One region of the Oceanimonas sp. MB9 genome, then DNA from elsewhere that is predicted to be linked to it. Evidence: riboswitches for the same ligand, from Rfam matches in the RefSeq annotation. Region 1 holds a riboswitch; each other region holds the start of a gene.
The links. Region 1 has a riboswitch for thiamine pyrophosphate ahead of thiD (bifunctional hydroxymethylpyrimidine kinase/phosphomethylpyrimidine kinase). Riboswitches for the same ligand answer to the same signal wherever they lie in the genome.
Positions count from the first base shown of each region.

Region 2: it holds a riboswitch for thiamine pyrophosphate, as region 1 does, so the genes downstream of both, OJHNALOF_RS10520 (sodium:solute symporter family protein) here and thiD (bifunctional hydroxymethylpyrimidine kinase/phosphomethylpyrimidine kinase) in region 1, are expected to answer to the same signal.
Region 3: it holds a riboswitch for thiamine pyrophosphate, as region 1 does, so the genes downstream of both, OJHNALOF_RS08420 (TonB-dependent receptor plug domain-containing protein) here and thiD (bifunctional hydroxymethylpyrimidine kinase/phosphomethylpyrimidine kinase) in region 1, are expected to answer to the same signal.

Region 1 is NZ_VFBE01000001.1:197,744-203,164, reverse strand. It holds gene polA (DNA polymerase I) at 1-1,739, shown strand, start outside; TPP riboswitch at 2,044-2,143, shown strand; gene thiD (bifunctional hydroxymethylpyrimidine kinase/phosphomethylpyrimidine kinase) at 2,179-2,985, shown strand; gene OJHNALOF_RS00970 (putative monovalent cation/H+ antiporter subunit A) at 3,187-5,421, shown strand, end outside.
Region 2 is NZ_VFBE01000007.1:75,858-81,278, forward strand. It holds gene OJHNALOF_RS10515 (GGDEF domain-containing protein) at 1-577, opposite strand, end outside; gene OJHNALOF_RS10520 (sodium:solute symporter family protein) at 760-2,199, opposite strand; TPP riboswitch at 2,279-2,385, opposite strand; gene OJHNALOF_RS10525 (DMT family transporter) at 2,431-3,351, opposite strand; gene OJHNALOF_RS10530 (nitroreductase family protein) at 3,389-3,991, opposite strand; gene OJHNALOF_RS10535 (LysR family transcriptional regulator) at 4,084-4,986, shown strand; gene pyrC (dihydroorotase) at 5,039-5,421, opposite strand, start outside.
Region 3 is NZ_VFBE01000005.1:1,094,540-1,099,960, forward strand. It holds gene OJHNALOF_RS08415 (lipocalin-like domain-containing protein) at 1-519, shown strand, start outside; gene OJHNALOF_RS08420 (TonB-dependent receptor plug domain-containing protein) at 558-2,627, opposite strand; TPP riboswitch at 2,680-2,781, opposite strand; gene ggt (gamma-glutamyltransferase) at 2,969-4,708, opposite strand; gene OJHNALOF_RS08430 (calcium/sodium antiporter) at 4,917-5,421, shown strand, end outside.

The sequences.
Region 1 (5,421 bases):
TGTTCGCCTTTGATACCGAAACCACCAGCCTCAATTACCGGGATGCCCGAGTGGTCGGCGTGTCATTCGCGGTGGAAGCGGGCCAGGCCGCCTATGTGCCCTTTGGCCACGACTACCTGGATGCGCCCGAACAACTCAGTGAAGAGGCCGTGCTGGGGGCGCTCAAGCCGCTGCTGGAAGACGACAGCCGCATCAAGCTGGGGCAAAACCTCAAGTACGACATTAACGTGCTGAAAAACCACGGCATAGAGCTGAAAGGCGCCCTGCTCGACACCATGCTGGAGTCCTACGCGCTGAATTCGGTGCAGACCCGGCACGACATGGACAGCATGGCGGCGTTCTTTCTCAACCACACCACCACGTCGTTTGAATCTATCGCCGGCAAGGGTGCCAAGCAGCTGACCTTTAACCAGATCCCCCTGGAGCAGGCCGGCCCCTATGCGGCGGAAGACGCCGACATTACCCTGCGGCTGCACCACCACCTGGCGGAAAAACTGGCCGCCGAGCCCGACCTGCAAAGCGTATTCAACGACATCGAGCTGCCCCTGGTGTCGATTCTGGCCAGCATGGAATACACCGGCGTGCGTATCGACGGCAAGCTGCTGGCCACCCAGAGCGACGAGATCGCCAAACGACTCAAGGAGCTGGAGCTGGAAGCCCATGAGCTTGCCGGCGAGCCCTTCAACCTGAGCTCCACCAAGCAGCTGGGTGAGATCCTGTTCACCAAGCTGGAACTGCCGGTGATCAAGAAAACCCCCAAGGGCGCGCCGTCCACCGCCGAGGAAGTGCTGCAGGAGCTGGCGCTGGATTACCCCCTGCCCAAACTGCTGATGGAATACCGGGCCCTGAGCAAGCTCAAGTCCACCTATACCGACAAGCTGCCGCAAATGGTCAACGAGCACAGCGGCCGTATTCATACCTCCTATCATCAGGCCAACACCGCCACCGGGCGGTTGTCGTCGTCGGATCCCAACCTGCAGAACATTCCCATTCGCACCACCGAAGGTCGCCGCATTCGCCAGGCCTTTGTGGCCGAGCCCGGCTACAAGCTGGTGGCGGCGGACTACTCCCAGATTGAGCTGCGCATCATGGCGCACCTGTCTCAGGACAAGGGGTTGCTCGATGCCTTTGCCCATGGCCAGGACATTCACCGTGCCACCGCCGCCGAGGTATTTGGCGTGCCGGTGGATGAGGTCAGCACCGAGCAGCGTCGCCGGGCCAAGGCCATCAACTTTGGCCTGATCTACGGCATGAGCGCCTTTGGCCTGGCGCGTCAGCTGGGCATTGGCCGTAACGAGGCCCAGGACTATATGAACATCTACTTCGAACGCTATCCGGGCGTGCTGCGCTACATGGAAGACACGCGGGAGCAGGCCAGCGAGCGTGGCTATGTATCCACCCTGTTCGGCCGCCGGCTCTACCTGCCTGAGATCAAGTCCAAAAACGGCGCTCGGCGCAAGGGCGCCGAACGGGCGGCCATCAATGCGCCCATGCAGGGTACCGCCGCCGACATTATCAAGAAGGCCATGGTGCGGGTGAGTGACTGGCTGACCAGGTTGCCCGAGGGCGAAGTGCGCATGCTGATGCAGGTGCACGATGAACTGGTGTTTGAAATTCGTGAAGACAAGGTGGACGCCTACCGAGAGAACATCTGTGCACTGATGCAGCAGGCGGCCACCCTGGATGTGCCCCTGCTGGTGGAAGCCGGGGTGGGAGACAACTGGGATCAGGCTCACTGATCTGGTGTAAAAAAACAGAAATGAAATAAAATTACGGATTGGGGCTTTTCTCGGCCTCGGTTCGAGAGTAAAGTAGCTTCAGGTACAGAGGCAGGGACATCCCTGTCTGACTTTCATTTGTGCATTCGATACGTGACTGCTCAGGCCGCCTTCAGCATGACTGCTGAAGGCGTTTTTTTTGCCTGTTTCAGAATTCCCTGTAACTTGTATACAAAATTAATTTTTTGTAAAAAGGTTACAGTTTTGCTGCCGAAAACCGTTCAGGGCCTCCGCTGGCATTTGGGGGAAGGGCTGGTTATCATCGGGCCATTGGTCGGGGAGCCGCAAGGCTGAGACGGCAAGGCGCCGAACCCGTTGAACCTGATCCAGTTGATACTGGCGTAGGGAACCGGCGGCAGATGTCCGATGAGGTTCCCCGCCTCACGAGGACCATAAGGACATGCACAGCAGCAAAGCCATTATTCTCTCCATTGCCGGCTCCGACAGCGGCGGCGGTGCCGGTGTTCAGGCCGACATCAAGGCCATTTCCGCCACCGGTGGCTATGCCTGTTCGGTGCTCACCGCCATTACCGCCCAAAACACCCGTGGCGTGTCTGCGGTGCACCCCATTCCTCAGGACATTATTCGCGCCCAGCTCGATGCCGTGTTCGGCGATTTGCCGGTGGCGGCGGTCAAGGTGGGCATGCTGGGCGACGTCGACACCATCAACACCGTGGCCGATGCCCTGGAACAATACCGGCCCCGGCATCTGGTGGTGGATCCGGTGATGGTCAGCGCCAACGGCGACATGCTGCTGGCTCCGGAGGCGGTGCAAAGCCTGAAGCAGCGGCTGTTGCCCCTGGCGGATGTGATCACCCCCAACCTGCCGGAAGCGGCCTGCCTGACCGATCGCCAGGTACCGGCCTCGCTGCGCGAGGTCGAGCCGTTGCTCGCGGCCCTGAAGGAGCTGAAATGCCGGGCGGTGCTGCTCAAGGGCGGCTTTTTGCAGCAGGAGCCGCGCAGCCCCGACTGGCTGTTGCATGGCGATGGCATGCGCTGCTTTGACACCCCCAGGGTGATCACCACCAACACCCATGGCACCGGCTGCACCCTGTCCGGTGCCCTGGCGTCCTACCTGGCCCAGGGCCTGGAGCTGGAGCTGGCGGTGGCCTCGGCCAAGCACTATATCGAGCGCGCCATCGAGGCCGGTGCTCGCCTCAAAATCGGCCAGGGTCGGGGACCGGTAGAGCACTTTTTTGCCCGCTGACCCCGGCATTATCGCCCCGGTCCCCTTGCGCCGGGCCGGGGCGGCTTGTAGTATTTCAGCGCTAATAACCAATAAAAAAATTGATTAACTTACTGATAGTTAATCCAATTACTTCACTGCTATAGTCTGCTCTACAGAGTCTCTCCTTTATTTTTCGCCGATCCTGATGCCCTTCCAGGGGCTTTGTAAGGAGCCTTGCGTATGCTTGTTGCCGTTCTGGCAGGTTTTATTCTGGCCGCTCTGGTGCCGCGTTTGAGCCCTTTACTGGGTAAGCACATCGGCTGGTGCCTGGCCGCCCTGCCGGCCGCCCTGTTTGGCTATTTTGCGAGCTTCTGGCCCCGGGTGACCGGGGGCGAGGTGGTGCACTTTTATTACGACTGGATTCCCAGCCTGAACGTCAGCCTCAGCTTTCTGCTGGATGGCCTGAGCCTGATGTTCGCCCTGCTGATCACCGGCATTGGTACCTTTATTCTGATTTACGCCGGTCGCTACCTGGAAGGCAACCCGGACAGGCACAAGTTGATGATGTACCTGCTGGCCTTTATGAGTGCCATGCTGGGGGTGGTGCTGTGCAGCAACCTTATCGGCCTGTTTGTATTCTGGGAGCTGACCAGCATTACCTCCTACCTGCTGATCGGCTTTAACCACGAGCAGGAAAAAGCCCGCAAGGCGGCGCTGCAGGGGCTGTTTGTCACCATGGGTGGTGGCCTGGCGCTGATGACCGGGCTGATTATGCTGGGCTGGATGGCCGGCAGCTTTGAGCTACGCGAGGTGTTGGCGCAAGGGGCGGCACTGCAGCAGCACGGGTTGTTCCTGCCGATGATGGTGCTGGTGCTGGCGGGGTGTTTTACCAAGTCGGCCCAGACCCCATTCCATTTCTGGCTGCCCAACGCCATGGCCGCGCCCACCCCGGTGAGCGCCTACCTGCACTCGGCCACCATGGTCAAGGCCGGGGTCTTTCTGATGGCCCGGCTGCAGCCGGTGATGGCGGGCAGCGACGCCTGGCTGCTGGCACTGTCGCTGTTTGGTGCCGTGACCATGACGGTGGGGGCGGTGATGTCGGTGTGCAGCACGGATCTCAAGCGCATTCTGGCCTTTTCCACCGTGATGGCCCTGGGCACCCTGACCATGCTGATCGGCATCGGTACCCCGGTGGCGCTGAAGGCGGCCATGGTGTTTTTGCTGGCCCACGCCCTGTACAAGGGCGCCCTGTTTATGGCCGCCGGCACCCTGGATCACGCCACCGGCACCAAGGACGTGCGCGAGCTGGGCGGCCTGCGTGCCCACATGCCGCAAACGGCGTGGTTTCTGTGGCTGGCGGCGCTGTCGCTGGCGGGCATTCCGCCGCTGTTTGGCTTTATCGCCAAGGAGCTGATGTTCGAGGCGGCGCTGGGGGCAGCGTCGCTGCCGCTGCTGCTGACCCTGCTGGCGCTGATCACCGCGGTTTGCATCGTGGCCGCCAGTGCCCAGGTGGCGATCAAGCCCTTCTTTGGCGCCCTCAAGCCCACTCCCAAGGCGCCCCACGAGGCACCGCTGGCCCTGCGCCTGGGGTTCAGCGTACTGGCAACCCTGAGTCTGGTGCTGGGGCTGGTGCCCGGACTGGCAGAGCCACTGCTGGCGGCGGCGGTCACCGCCATCAGCGGCACTCAAGCCGCCGATCTGGATCTGGCGCTGTGGCACGGCATCAACCTGCCGCTGTTGTTCAGCGCCGCCGCCCTGGTGGCCGGTGGCCTGCTCTACCGTGGCTGGGACCGCGTGTACCAGCCCCTGGGCAAGGTCATTTATCCGCTGTCTTATGGTCCCGAGCGGGGCTATGAAAACATGATGGACGGCCTGGTGCGGCTGTCCCGCTGGCAGACGCAATGGCTGCAGAACGGCTACATGACCAACTACATTCTGACCATACTGATCACCGCCATCGGCCTGCTGGTGTATGCCTTCTGGGCTCACGACGCCTTTGTGTATTCACTGTCGTTCGAGGGCGTGCGTCTGTATGAGGTAGTGATCAGCCTGCTGATGCTGGTGGCCGTGGTGTATGCCAGTGCCACCCATCTGCGGCTGGGCTCGGTGGCGGCGGTGGGCGTGCTGGGCTTTGCCATGGCACTGATCTACGTGTTCTTCAGCGCGCCGGATCTGGCCATCACCCAGGTGCTGGTAGAGACCCTGACGGTGATCCTGCTGGTGCTGGTGTTGTTCCGCCTGCCCGGTTTTCAGGATCTGTCCAGCGTCCGTACCCGCTGGCGCGACGCCGCCGTGGCCGGGGTCTTTGGCGTGCTGGTGACCATGATGGTACTGACCGTGAACCAGTCTTCCCTGGGCGAGGGCATCAGTGACTACCTAGTGGCCAACAGCTATGAGGTGGCCCACGGTCGCAATATCGTCAACGTTATCCTGGTGGATTACCGGGCGCTGGATACCCTGGGGGAAATTTTCGTA
Region 2 (5,421 bases), on a different contig from region 1:
GCCCCAGGGTGAACATCACTCCTGTGCCCAGTAGTGTGGCGGCGTTGGTTAAAAACTGCTGCTGGTAAAAGCGGGATTGCGGCACAAAGTGAGGCTGAACCGGTGCCGGAAATTTTTTGGCATCAATCATCAGCCACAGCACGCCGGTTTCACCGGCATTCAGGGTCAGTGGGAATGCCTGCTGATGCAGCAGCCGCACACTTTGCCCCGTACGCTGACCAAAACCAGGCAAGGGTACAGTGCGGCCATTGTCGCTCTGCCAGTAGGCCTGGCCACGATCAAGATAGTTGGCGGGCAGGCGCACAAACCAGGTGCCCGGCTGCTCTGACAACGAGGTGACTTGCATGCGCAGGCCAAAGGCACCTTCGCCTCCCAGGGTGCTGGCCACGGTGCCGGCGCTCAAGATGGCGGCACGCAACTGGTTAAAATCCGTGATGGTGCTGCCTGTGGGCAGGGCCCGCCACAGGTTGGCTTCTGCCGGCGACGTGGTTGTGTGGTCCGTTAATACCACGGGGGAGGCGATGGCGGTTCCGGCTATCAGCCAAAGCGCCAGCATCAGCCGGCAGACCAAGTGCATTATTATTTTCATCCCTGACGGAGCCTGTTTGTCGATCAAACAAGTTTATGCCCGTTGGACTTCAGGTAACAGCGGGTACCGGCGTTTGTTGGTGGCAGCACCTCTATTTCAGACACAAAAAACCGGCGGCCTGACGGCGCGCCGGTGCTTTCGTTACGACGAAAAGGTGCGACGAAACGAAATCAGCTTTCCAGGCTGCGTACCCGGCTGGCCAGGGCGGCAAAGTCAAAGGGCTGGCGGGCGGGCACCAGCAGCAGCAGGGCGGAGATGGCCACCGGCACAAAGGTGGCCAGCAGGAAGGACTCCAGCAGGTGAGTGGCGGCTTCGCCCGGCGCCGGGAACAGCATCAGGCCGGCCACCAGGCCCCCCAGCGTGCTGAGCATGGCGTTCCAGCCCTGGTAGCGGGCGTTGTAAAAGCCAAAGAACACGGTAAAGGCCGCGGCGCAGCACAGCAGATCCGCCAGCAGGAACAGATAGAGCACGCTGAAGCCCTGAGAGGCCACATACAGCACCGGAATGGACACCAGCACGATCAACCAGCGCGACAGCCCCAGCAGGCGGTGCACACTGGTGTTGGGCAACAGCCGGCGCAGGTCCACCACCAGCATGCTGGTCAGGCCGCTGATGGTGGAGTCGGCGCTGCTCATGATCAGTGCCAGACCAAAGGGCAACAGGCCAATGGCAAACCACAGCGGCATGTTGGGCATCAGCACGCTAAACAGCGCCACCGAGCCGTCGCCGGGCAGGCCCAGGCCCACAAAGGCCAGGCCGAACAAACCCATGATAAAGATGATGGGAAAGCTGAGCACACCGCTCAGAATAAAGCCGTTGCGAATCACCTTGTTGTCTCGGGCGGCAAACACCCGCTGCCAGGTGCCCTGATAGAACAGGCCGGTCAGCACCACCGCCAGAAAGAAGGTCAGACCCGATTTCAGCCCGGTGGTGTCGAGCGGATCAAGCAGGTGGGGAGCCTTTTCCTGCAGGCCGGTCAGGGCCGGGACCAGGCCGCCGGTGGCCTGCCAGCCCAGCACGATCAGGGTGAGCAAAAACGGCAGTATCACCAGCATTTGCACCCTGTCGGTGAAAATGGTGACCCGCAGCCCGCCATAGAGGGTGTAAAGCAGGGTGGCCACCATCACAATGCCGGCGGTGGCCCACAGCGGCACCGGCGCCAGCAGCGCCACCATCTGGGCGATGGCGGTGAGGCCGGCGGTGAGGGAGATGAACATGTAGAACAGCATGATCACCAGCACGAAGCCGTACATGCCGCGGCCATAGCGGCCCAGCACAAACTCGGTGAGGGTGTGACCTTCCGGCATCAGCTCGCGAATACGCTTGCCCAGCGGAATCATCACCAGGCGGGGTGCCAGCACCCCAAGGGCGTAGCCGGTAATGGCGCCAATGCCGCCCCAGGTGGCGGCCTGGGCCGGGCCAAACAGAATCCAGGTGCCCATGGTGGTGGCCAGCAGGGTCAGCATGGTGGCGCTGCCGCCCTGGCTGTTGCGGGCCACGATAAAGTCTTCCGGTTTGTCATTTTGCCGGCGGGCGTAAAGCAGGCCGGGAATGGCGAAAACCGCGGCAAATAAACAGAGCCATAAAATAGCGGTGGTGGTGTCCAGCATGTGTTCTCCCTTTGCTCCCGAGAGCACTAAATGGCCGGAAACACGGGTGAAGGGAAGGCGGGACGGATCGGGGTTGTGCGGGATCGTTCGTTTCCTTCCCTTCGCCGGCATTATCCGGATCAGGTTCTAAGGGTTACCGCCGGTGTGGCGGAGTCTCAGCCCGTTTGGGCTCCCCCAGGAATAGCGAATCGAGAGTAAGGGCCGGCGGCGTGGTTGTCAATGTGGCGGTGCTCAGTGCTCGGCCCTCTGTGCAGCGGGCATGGGCCGGGAAGAGGCATGTTGTTGCAGCCACCAGGTTGCCATGCAGGAGAGCAGTATGCCGGGCCAGAGCCAGGCCGCCACCGGCTCGCCGCCAAACAGCCAGAGCAGCAGGGCGACCGCCGCCGGGTTGAGGTAGGTGTAGGCCATCACCCGCTGCGGGCCGAGGTGAATGCTGCCTCCCTGAAAGAGGTAACCGCTGGCCAGGGTGGCGCACACCACCAGGTAGACCATGGCCAGCCAGTCGGCCGGCGCCAGCGCCTGCCACTGCAGTGATGTCTCGGTCAGCCAGACCATGAGTCCCATCCAGATCGCACCGCCCAGCAGGGTGGCGCAGGTAAGCACCGCCACCGAGTCGTTGCGATACAGCAGCTTCATGCACAGGGAATAGGCGCACATGCAGAATACCGCCAGCAGAAACAGCCGGTCTCCCGCATTGAGCTGCAACGCCAGCGCCCGGTCCGGACTGCCCTCAAAGATCACCCAGAGCGCGCCCAGCATGCCCAGCAGGTAACTGAGCCCCTGGCCGGCGGTGACCCGGGTGCGCAGCAGCCAGATGCCCGCGATCCCGGTCAGTGCCGGCACCAGGGTGAACAGGGTGCCGGTATTGAGCGCCGTGGTACTGTGCAGCGCCTCGAACATCAAAATGAAAAACAGCGCATAAAACAGGCTGATGGTCAGGCCGCGGGGCATGGCCCGCCACAACTGGCGACGCCGGTCGGCCCGGCGCAGTACCCAGGGCAGCAGCAGGGCGGCGGCCAGCACAAAGCGCAGCAGCGTCAGGGAGGCCGCCGGGGCCACCGCCGCCAGCCGGGCCGAGATGATGAAGGATCCCGCTACCAGCAAGGTGGCGAGTAACACGCGTCCGTGGGCGTGCCAGTGTTGAGTGTTCATGGTTGCTCTCCCCGGGCCGGCCAGCGACCCCGTATGGTCAGAAACGATTCAGGATCCGCACCGCGTCAAGGGATCGTTGCCCCGGCCTGGAATGGGCGGCCCTGGTGCCCTTGCCGATGGTCAGCATCATGCCGACCACATGGCCGGGGGGCAGTCGAATTAGCTCGGCCACGCATTCGGCATCAAAGCCGATCATGGGGCAGCTGTCGTAGCCCATGGCGCTGGCGGCCAGCATGGCGGTTTGCGCCGCTATGCCCACGGAGCGGATCGCCTCGTCCCGCTGCAGTTGCGGCTTGCCGGCGTAAAAGTCGTGAATCATCGACAGCATCAGGTCGCGGGTGTCGGCGGGGGCGTCGCGCCAGCAATGGCCGGGATCATTTTGCCAGGCCTGAGTGTCGGCGCAGAGCACCAGCAGCAACGAGGCGTCGGTGATCTGCGCCTGATCCCAGGCGGCAACGCGCAACTCGGCGCGCAGTTGTGGATCTTCCACCTGCACAAAGCGCCAGTGTTGCAGGTTGTAGGAAGTGGGCGCCTGCAGCAGGTGCCGAAACAGCCGTTCCACATCGGCCTCGGGCATGTGAAAGGTGGCATCGTAATGCTTGATGGCCCGGCGGGACATGATGGCGTCTAGGGTATGCATGGTCTGGCTCCTGAGGGAATGGGCTTGGTTTGGAACTCAGTATTCCATGTGCAAAAATGAAGAAAAACAGAGTGAATGCAGAGGATGTGTGCATGAACGCACAGGTGGATGACTGGCACGAAATCTATACCGCCTATCAGGTGGCCCGGCTTGGCTCCCTGAGCGCCGCCGCCCAGCAGCTGGAGGTGCATCACAGCACCGTATTGCGGCGGATCAACGCCCTGGAAGCGAGAATGGGCGCGCGCCTGTTTCATCGCCACCCCAGGGGCTATGTGGCCACCGAGGCCGGGCGAGTCCTGATGGCCGCCGCCGCCCAGGCCGAAGCCGCCTTTGGGGTGATGCGGGCCCGGGTCGACGAAAGCGAGGCCCTGGCGGGCACCCTGATCCTCACCTCGGTCAATAACCTGGTGCCCTACCTGACGCCCTTGCTGGCCGAGTTTCAGCGCCTGCATCCCAACATTCGGCTGGAATACGCCGCCGACAGCCGAATCTTTCGGCTGGAACGCGGTGAGGCCCATGTGGGCATACGCTCGGTATCCAGGCCGAAGGATCCCGATTATGTGGTACAGCACCTGACCCGGGCCACGGGCACCCTTTACGCCAGTCGCGATTACCTGCGTCGTCATGGTCCCATGTCGACCCTGGAGGACATTGCCGGACACCGTTTTATCGGCACCACCCAGCCTCGGCCCGGCAGCATGTATATGCGCTGGATGGAGCAAAAGGTACCGGCGGAGCAGGTTTTCTATCGCGTGCAGGACTTTACCGGCTTCATTCCTGCCCTGCAGGCCGGATTGGGCTGCGGGGCGCTGAGTTGCTGGCACGCCACCCTGGCCCCCGAGCTGCAACCGTTGCTGCCGCCCCCGAAGGAATGGGCCCATGACCTCTGGTTGACCAGCCATGGCGACATGCACCGCTCGGCCAAGGTGCAGGCCTTTACCCGCTTTCTCAAGGATCGCATCGCCGAGCGCCGAACCGACTTTATGCCGGACTGAAACGCCATAAAAAAACGCGGCCGAAGCCGCGTTTTTGCAAAGCGTGAACGGGTTATTTCACCATCCAGCCAATTTCTTCGCCGGCGCGAATGGGCACCAGTTTATCGCCGCCCAGAGGCAGGGTTTCGCCCACGGTCCAGGACTCTTTCACCAGGGTGATGGTGTCTTCGTTGCGGGGCAGGCCGTAGAAGTCGGGACCGTTGAAGCTGGTAAAGGCTTCCAGCTTGTCCAGGGCGCCGGCCTCTTCAAAGGCTTCTGCATACAGCTCCACGGCGGCGTGCGAGGTATAGGCGCCGGCGCAGCCGCAGGCGGCTTCCTTGCGGTGCTGAAAGTGCGGTGCCGAGTCGGTGCCCATAAAGAACTTTTTGCTGCCGCTGGTGGCGGCGCGCACCAGCGCCGCTTGATGGGTATTGCGCTTGAGAATGGGCAGGCAGT
Region 3 (5,421 bases), on a different contig from region 1:
GACGATGGTCAGGGCTCCATGTATTACAGTCAGCCCTTTTACCGGGTGAGCGGTGAGGTATGGTTGAACGATGAGCGGCTGACGGTCAGCGGGCAGGCCTGGCTGGATCGGGAATGGAGCAGCCAGTTGTTGAGTGAGCGTCAGACCGGCTGGGACTGGTTTTCCCTGCACCTGGACAGCGGCCACAAGCTGATGGCCTTTCGCCTGCGCGGCGGAGGCGACCACCACGGTAATTATGTGTCCGGCAGCTGGATGACACCCACCGGCGAGGTAACCCCGCTCAATGCCGAGACATTAACCCTTACGCCGCTGGCCAGTGCCGAGGTTGCCGGCCGGCGGCTGCCGGTGCGCTGGCGACTAACACTGCCGGTGCAAGACCTCGTCATGAACGTCAGTGCCTACCATGCCAACCGTTGGATGAACACGTCGGTGTCCTACTGGGAAGGGGCGGTCAGCGTCAGCAACGCCGTCAGCGGTGCGCCACTCGGGGAAGGCTATCTGGAAATGACCGGGTATTGACCGGGTGACGGTTGCCACCCGGTATCCCTGGCTGGGGGTTAAAACATAAAGCGGGTGGTCACGCCAAACATGCGTGGCGCGCCCAACTGAATGTAGTCTTCGGTGGCGTAGCCCTTGCGCGGATCGTTGCCGAACTGAAAGCCGCGCACGGCGTAGTCTTCGTCGGTGAGGTTGCGGCCCCACAGGGTGATGCTCCAGTTATCCTGCTGGTAGCCCAGGCGGGCATGCAGCAGGGCGTAGGCATCGGAACGGGCATCGTGGCTGTCGGAGAAGTAGAACGCGTCCTTGCCTTCCACATCCAGCCCCGAGAACCAGCCATTGCCGAGATCGAGATTGGCGCCCAGGGCAAACTGATATTCCGGCGCATGGGCGGCTTCGCGGCCATCAAAGCTGGCATCGGCCTCTTTCAGGCGAGTGTCCAGCAGGCCCAGGCTGCCGTAGATGTCCAGATCGGCACTGGCCTGCCACTGGGCCTGGGCTTCCAGGCCATAGCTGTAAGCCCGCTCGGCGTTGGCAGTGTAATCGATGTAGTCGGTGGAGCCATTGGCACGCCTTACGTTGCGATAGGCGCTGATCTGAGCGTCATCCCGCTGCTGAAAGAACAGGGCCAGCTGAGTGTTAAGGCGATTGTCCAGCAGGCTATGCTTGGCGCCAAGTTCGTAGTTCCACAGGGTTTCGGCCTCAAAATCGCGCAGCTCGGCGGGCAGATCGCCGGTGGCGTTATAGCCGCCCACCTTGTAGCCCCGGGAGATCAGGGCGTAATACATGCTACTGGCGTCGGCCTGGTATTCCAGTGCCACCCGGCCGCCCCAGAGCAGATCGACAGGATCGCTGCCATTGTTGTCGCTGTCACGGTATTGAGTGCGATCCTGCTCTACCCGCAGGCCGTTGATCAGGGTCAGCTGGTCGGTAAGGGCCGTTTCCAGCTCGCCATAGGTGGCCACCCGGTTGGCTTCATATTCGCTGGTGAAGTGTTGTGGGGCGAAGGTGTAACGACGGGTCAGATCCGAGCTGCGGTGAAAGAAATAGACTCCGCCGGTCCAGTCGGTGCGGCCATTGAACAGAGCGGACTGCTCGGTGGAGATAAAGCGAATATCGGCGGTGGCGCCGCGCTCGTCCCGCTGGTAGTTGTCGGTGGCACTGTAGCCACCGAGGCCGGGGTTGGCCCAGTCCACATCATAGCCGTATTCCAGGTTGCTCTTGTTCACCGCCAGGGCGGTTTCCAGAATAAAGGCTTCAACGCCATACCAGCTGGCCTTGCCCGACAGGGCAATGGTTTCCTGGCGATCATGGCCCGGGTTGTCCGACAGGGTATGGCGGCTGTTGTCGAGGGAGAAGGCATCGTAGCCGTTGTCGATATTGGCGTAAAACGCGGTCAGATCCAGATCCAGATCGTCGCTGGCGGCAATGCGAAACTTGGTGCGCAGCAGGGTTTCATCAATGTTGTTGGTATTGTCGGCGTTTAAATAATCATTGGTAATAAAGCCGTCGCTCAGGTTGCGCTGGGCCGCAATGCGATAACCTACCTTGTCATTGATGGGGCCACCCACGGCCGCACTCAGGTTGCGGGTGTTGTATTCCCCCAGGGTCAGCTCCACATTGCCTTCCGGTGTATCGGTGGGCTCGTTGGCACGCACGTTAATCAGCCCGGCCAGGGCGTTGGCGCCATACAGGCTGCCCTGCGGGCCGCGCAGCACTTCAACCTGACTGGCATCCAGCAGGGTGGCGCCCGTGGTCATGGCGCTCATGTCGATGCCGTCCACCACCACGCCCACCGAAGGGTTGACCACCCCAATAAACTGGCTGCGCTCGCCCACACCACGGATCTGGTAAAACTTGCCCCGGGATGCACCGGCACTCAGGTTGACGTTGGGGGCCTTGGCCAACACGTCTTCCAGGTGGTTGGTGTTTGGCTTGTCGAGCTCGGCTTCATCGATCACGCTCACGCTGGCGGCGGTGTCCTGCAGGGTGTCTTCCCGAAAGCTGGAAGTCACCAGCACGGGGGCCAGGGTGTAAACGGATTCTGTATTTTCCTCGGCCTGGGCCGGCAGGGTGGCCGCCATGGCCAGGGTCAGGGCAGAAGGAACAAAGGGGGTCAGTCTCGGCACTTTACATCTCCATTTCAGTGCGAAGACCCGGTAACAATACGAGCAGGGCAGGGCGTTGTGAGCTTCCTATTCCTACGCCGGTATCAACCGGATCAGGTTCAAAGGGTTCGCGCGTTGCGCATCTCAGGCGGAAATGCCACCCCTTAGGATTTGGCCTTGGTTATAAGGCGAGCGGAATTATACGCATTCGGTAATAGAAATCGATAAAAACCGGCCGAATCCGGTTATTTAGTGACGAAGACGGCCGGAGATATTTCTCGACGGAGAGGTGCCGGTTGCTGGGGTGCAACCGACGTCATGGGAATAACTCAAAGGGCGGACAAGCCACCCTTTGACGGGGCTTACTGCTGCTGCACCAGGGCGGTGCCCACGCCGTGGCGGCGGGGTTCACTGACCGCGGTGACCGAGCCGTCGGCATGAAAGGCAATGCCGTTGGCGGCGCCAATCTGGTCGGTTTCCACAAAGCGGTGGCCCAGGGCTTCGAGCGCCCTGGCCTGCTCGCTGCCGGGAAAGCCGAGCAGGGTTTCCACCAGGGTGGTGTCGCCGTTGCGCTGGCTCATGCGCGGGGCTGCGAGGGCATCGGCCAGCGACATGCCCAGATCGATGTGGTTGACCATGGTCTGCAGCACGGTGGTGATGATGGTGGAGCCGCCGGGTGAGCCTATGGTAAAGGCGGGCTTGCCGTCGCGCAGCACTATGGTGGGGCTCATGCTGGAGCGGGGCCGCTTGAAGGCTTCGGCCACGTTGGGGTGCGGCGCACTGAAGTCAAAGTCGGTGAGCTCGTTGTTGAGCAAAAAGCCCCGGCCCGGCACCACAATGCCGCTGCCGCCCCAGTCTTCAATGGTAAAGGTGTAGGCCACCACGTTGCCGTGCCGGTCCGACACCGCCAGGTGGGTGGTGTGGGCCGACTCCTGCATCAGGCCGGCGGCGGCAGGGCGCAGGGGCACGGAAGGATCGTCCTGATAGGCGAAGGGATCTCCCGGCCCGCGCTGGCCGGCGGCCCGGGCTTCCAGCTGCGGGGCCCGGTGTTTGGCATATTCCTTGGACAGCAGGCCGGCGATGGGCACGTCGGTGAATTCGGTGTCGGCCACATAGGCGTTCCGGTCGGCAAAGGCCAGGCGCGAGGCTTCCAGATACAGGTGTTCCACCTCGGTGCGTGAAGCCGCCGACAGATCCCGGGTTTCCAGCAGGTTCAGTGCCTGGGCAATGGCAATGCCGCCGCTTGACGGCGGCGCCATGCCATAGACGTCATAGCCCCGGTAGGTGGAATGAATGGGCTGACGCAGCCGCACTTCGTAATCTTTGAGATCGTTCAGGGTCATGGTGGCGCTCAGCACGCTGACGCCGTCCACCACCGGCGGCTGGTTGACCGCCGCCACAATGTCGCGGGCGATGTCGCCTTCATAAAAGGCCTGAGCGCCGCCTTTGGCAATGGCCCGGTAGGTGGCGGCCAGATCCGGGTTGCTGAAATGGCTGCCCACGGGCAGGGCTTTGCCGTTCTGCAGATACAGGGCGCGGCTGGGCTCAAAGCGGGCGAACTTGTGTTCGTTTTTTTGAGCGATGCGGTGAAAGTTGTCGGTCACGGTAAAGCCCTGCTCCGCCACCTCAATGGCGGGGGCCAGGGTCTGCTCAAGGCTCATGGTGCCGTAGCGGCCAAGGGCCTCCTGCCAGCCCAGCACGGTGCCGGGCACACCCACGGAAATGCCGGTGGGCACCACCTCTTCCCAGGCCATGGCCTCGCCGTTGTGCTGAAAAATGCCGGGGTGAAAATAGGCCGGGGCGGTTTCTCTGTGGTCGATGCTGATGACCTTGTCGTCATCGGCGGAGTAAATCAGCATAAAGCCCCCGCCGCCAATGCCGCAGCTGAAGGGATCGGTCACGCCCAGGGTGGCGGCCGCCGCCACGGCGGCGTCGATGGCATTGCCGCCCTGGTCGAGGATCGCAATGGCGGCCCGGCTGGCCTGCTCCGAAATGGTTGCCACGGCGCCGCCCTGGCCGGTGCTGACGGCGGGGGCCGCCTGCAGGGTGATGCTCAGGGTGAGCAGCGAGAGGGTAATCACTGGTCGTAATGCCCGGTTCATGGGGGGTTCCTTTATCCGTGCTCGAGGTGAGAGGCGCGCACAAGCGCACCGGTGCCCGCTGAGTGTAGTTCTCTTATGAGTACCTTTTTGCCATAAGAAAAAATATTTCCGTTACCGCCCCGGCGAGGCTGGCGCCGGCCTTGGGTTCTGCTATTGTCGTGAGCGTTTCGCCCCGTGCCGGGGCCGGTGTTGTTGCAGGAGAGCGCAGATGGTCTGGTTGATGCTGGCGGCAGGATTGCTGTTGCTGATTGTGGGCGCCGATTTGCTGGTGCGGGGCGCGGCCCGGCTGGCCGCCAGTCTGGGCGTGCCGGCGCTGGTCATCGGCCTGACGGTGGTGGCCTTTGGCACCAGCGCGCCCGAGCTGGCGGTGAGCGTGAAATCGGCCTGGGCCGGGCAGACCGAGCTGGCCATTGCCAACGTGGTGGGCAGCAACATTTTCAACGTGCTGTTTATTCTGGGGCTGGCGGCGGTGATCTCGCCGCTGGTGGTTTCGCAGCAGCTTATTCGCCAGGATGTGCCCATCATGATCGGGGTGTCGGTGCTGGCGGTGATCCTGGCCTGGAACGGCACCCTGGGCCGGCTGGAGGCGGGGGTGCTGTTCGCCGGGCTGCTGGGTTACACCGGCTTTTTGTTTGTGCAGGGCCGGCGTCAGAGCGACGGCGGCACCGGTGACGAGGTGGTGCAGACTCCGGCGCCGGTGTGGCAAAACCTGC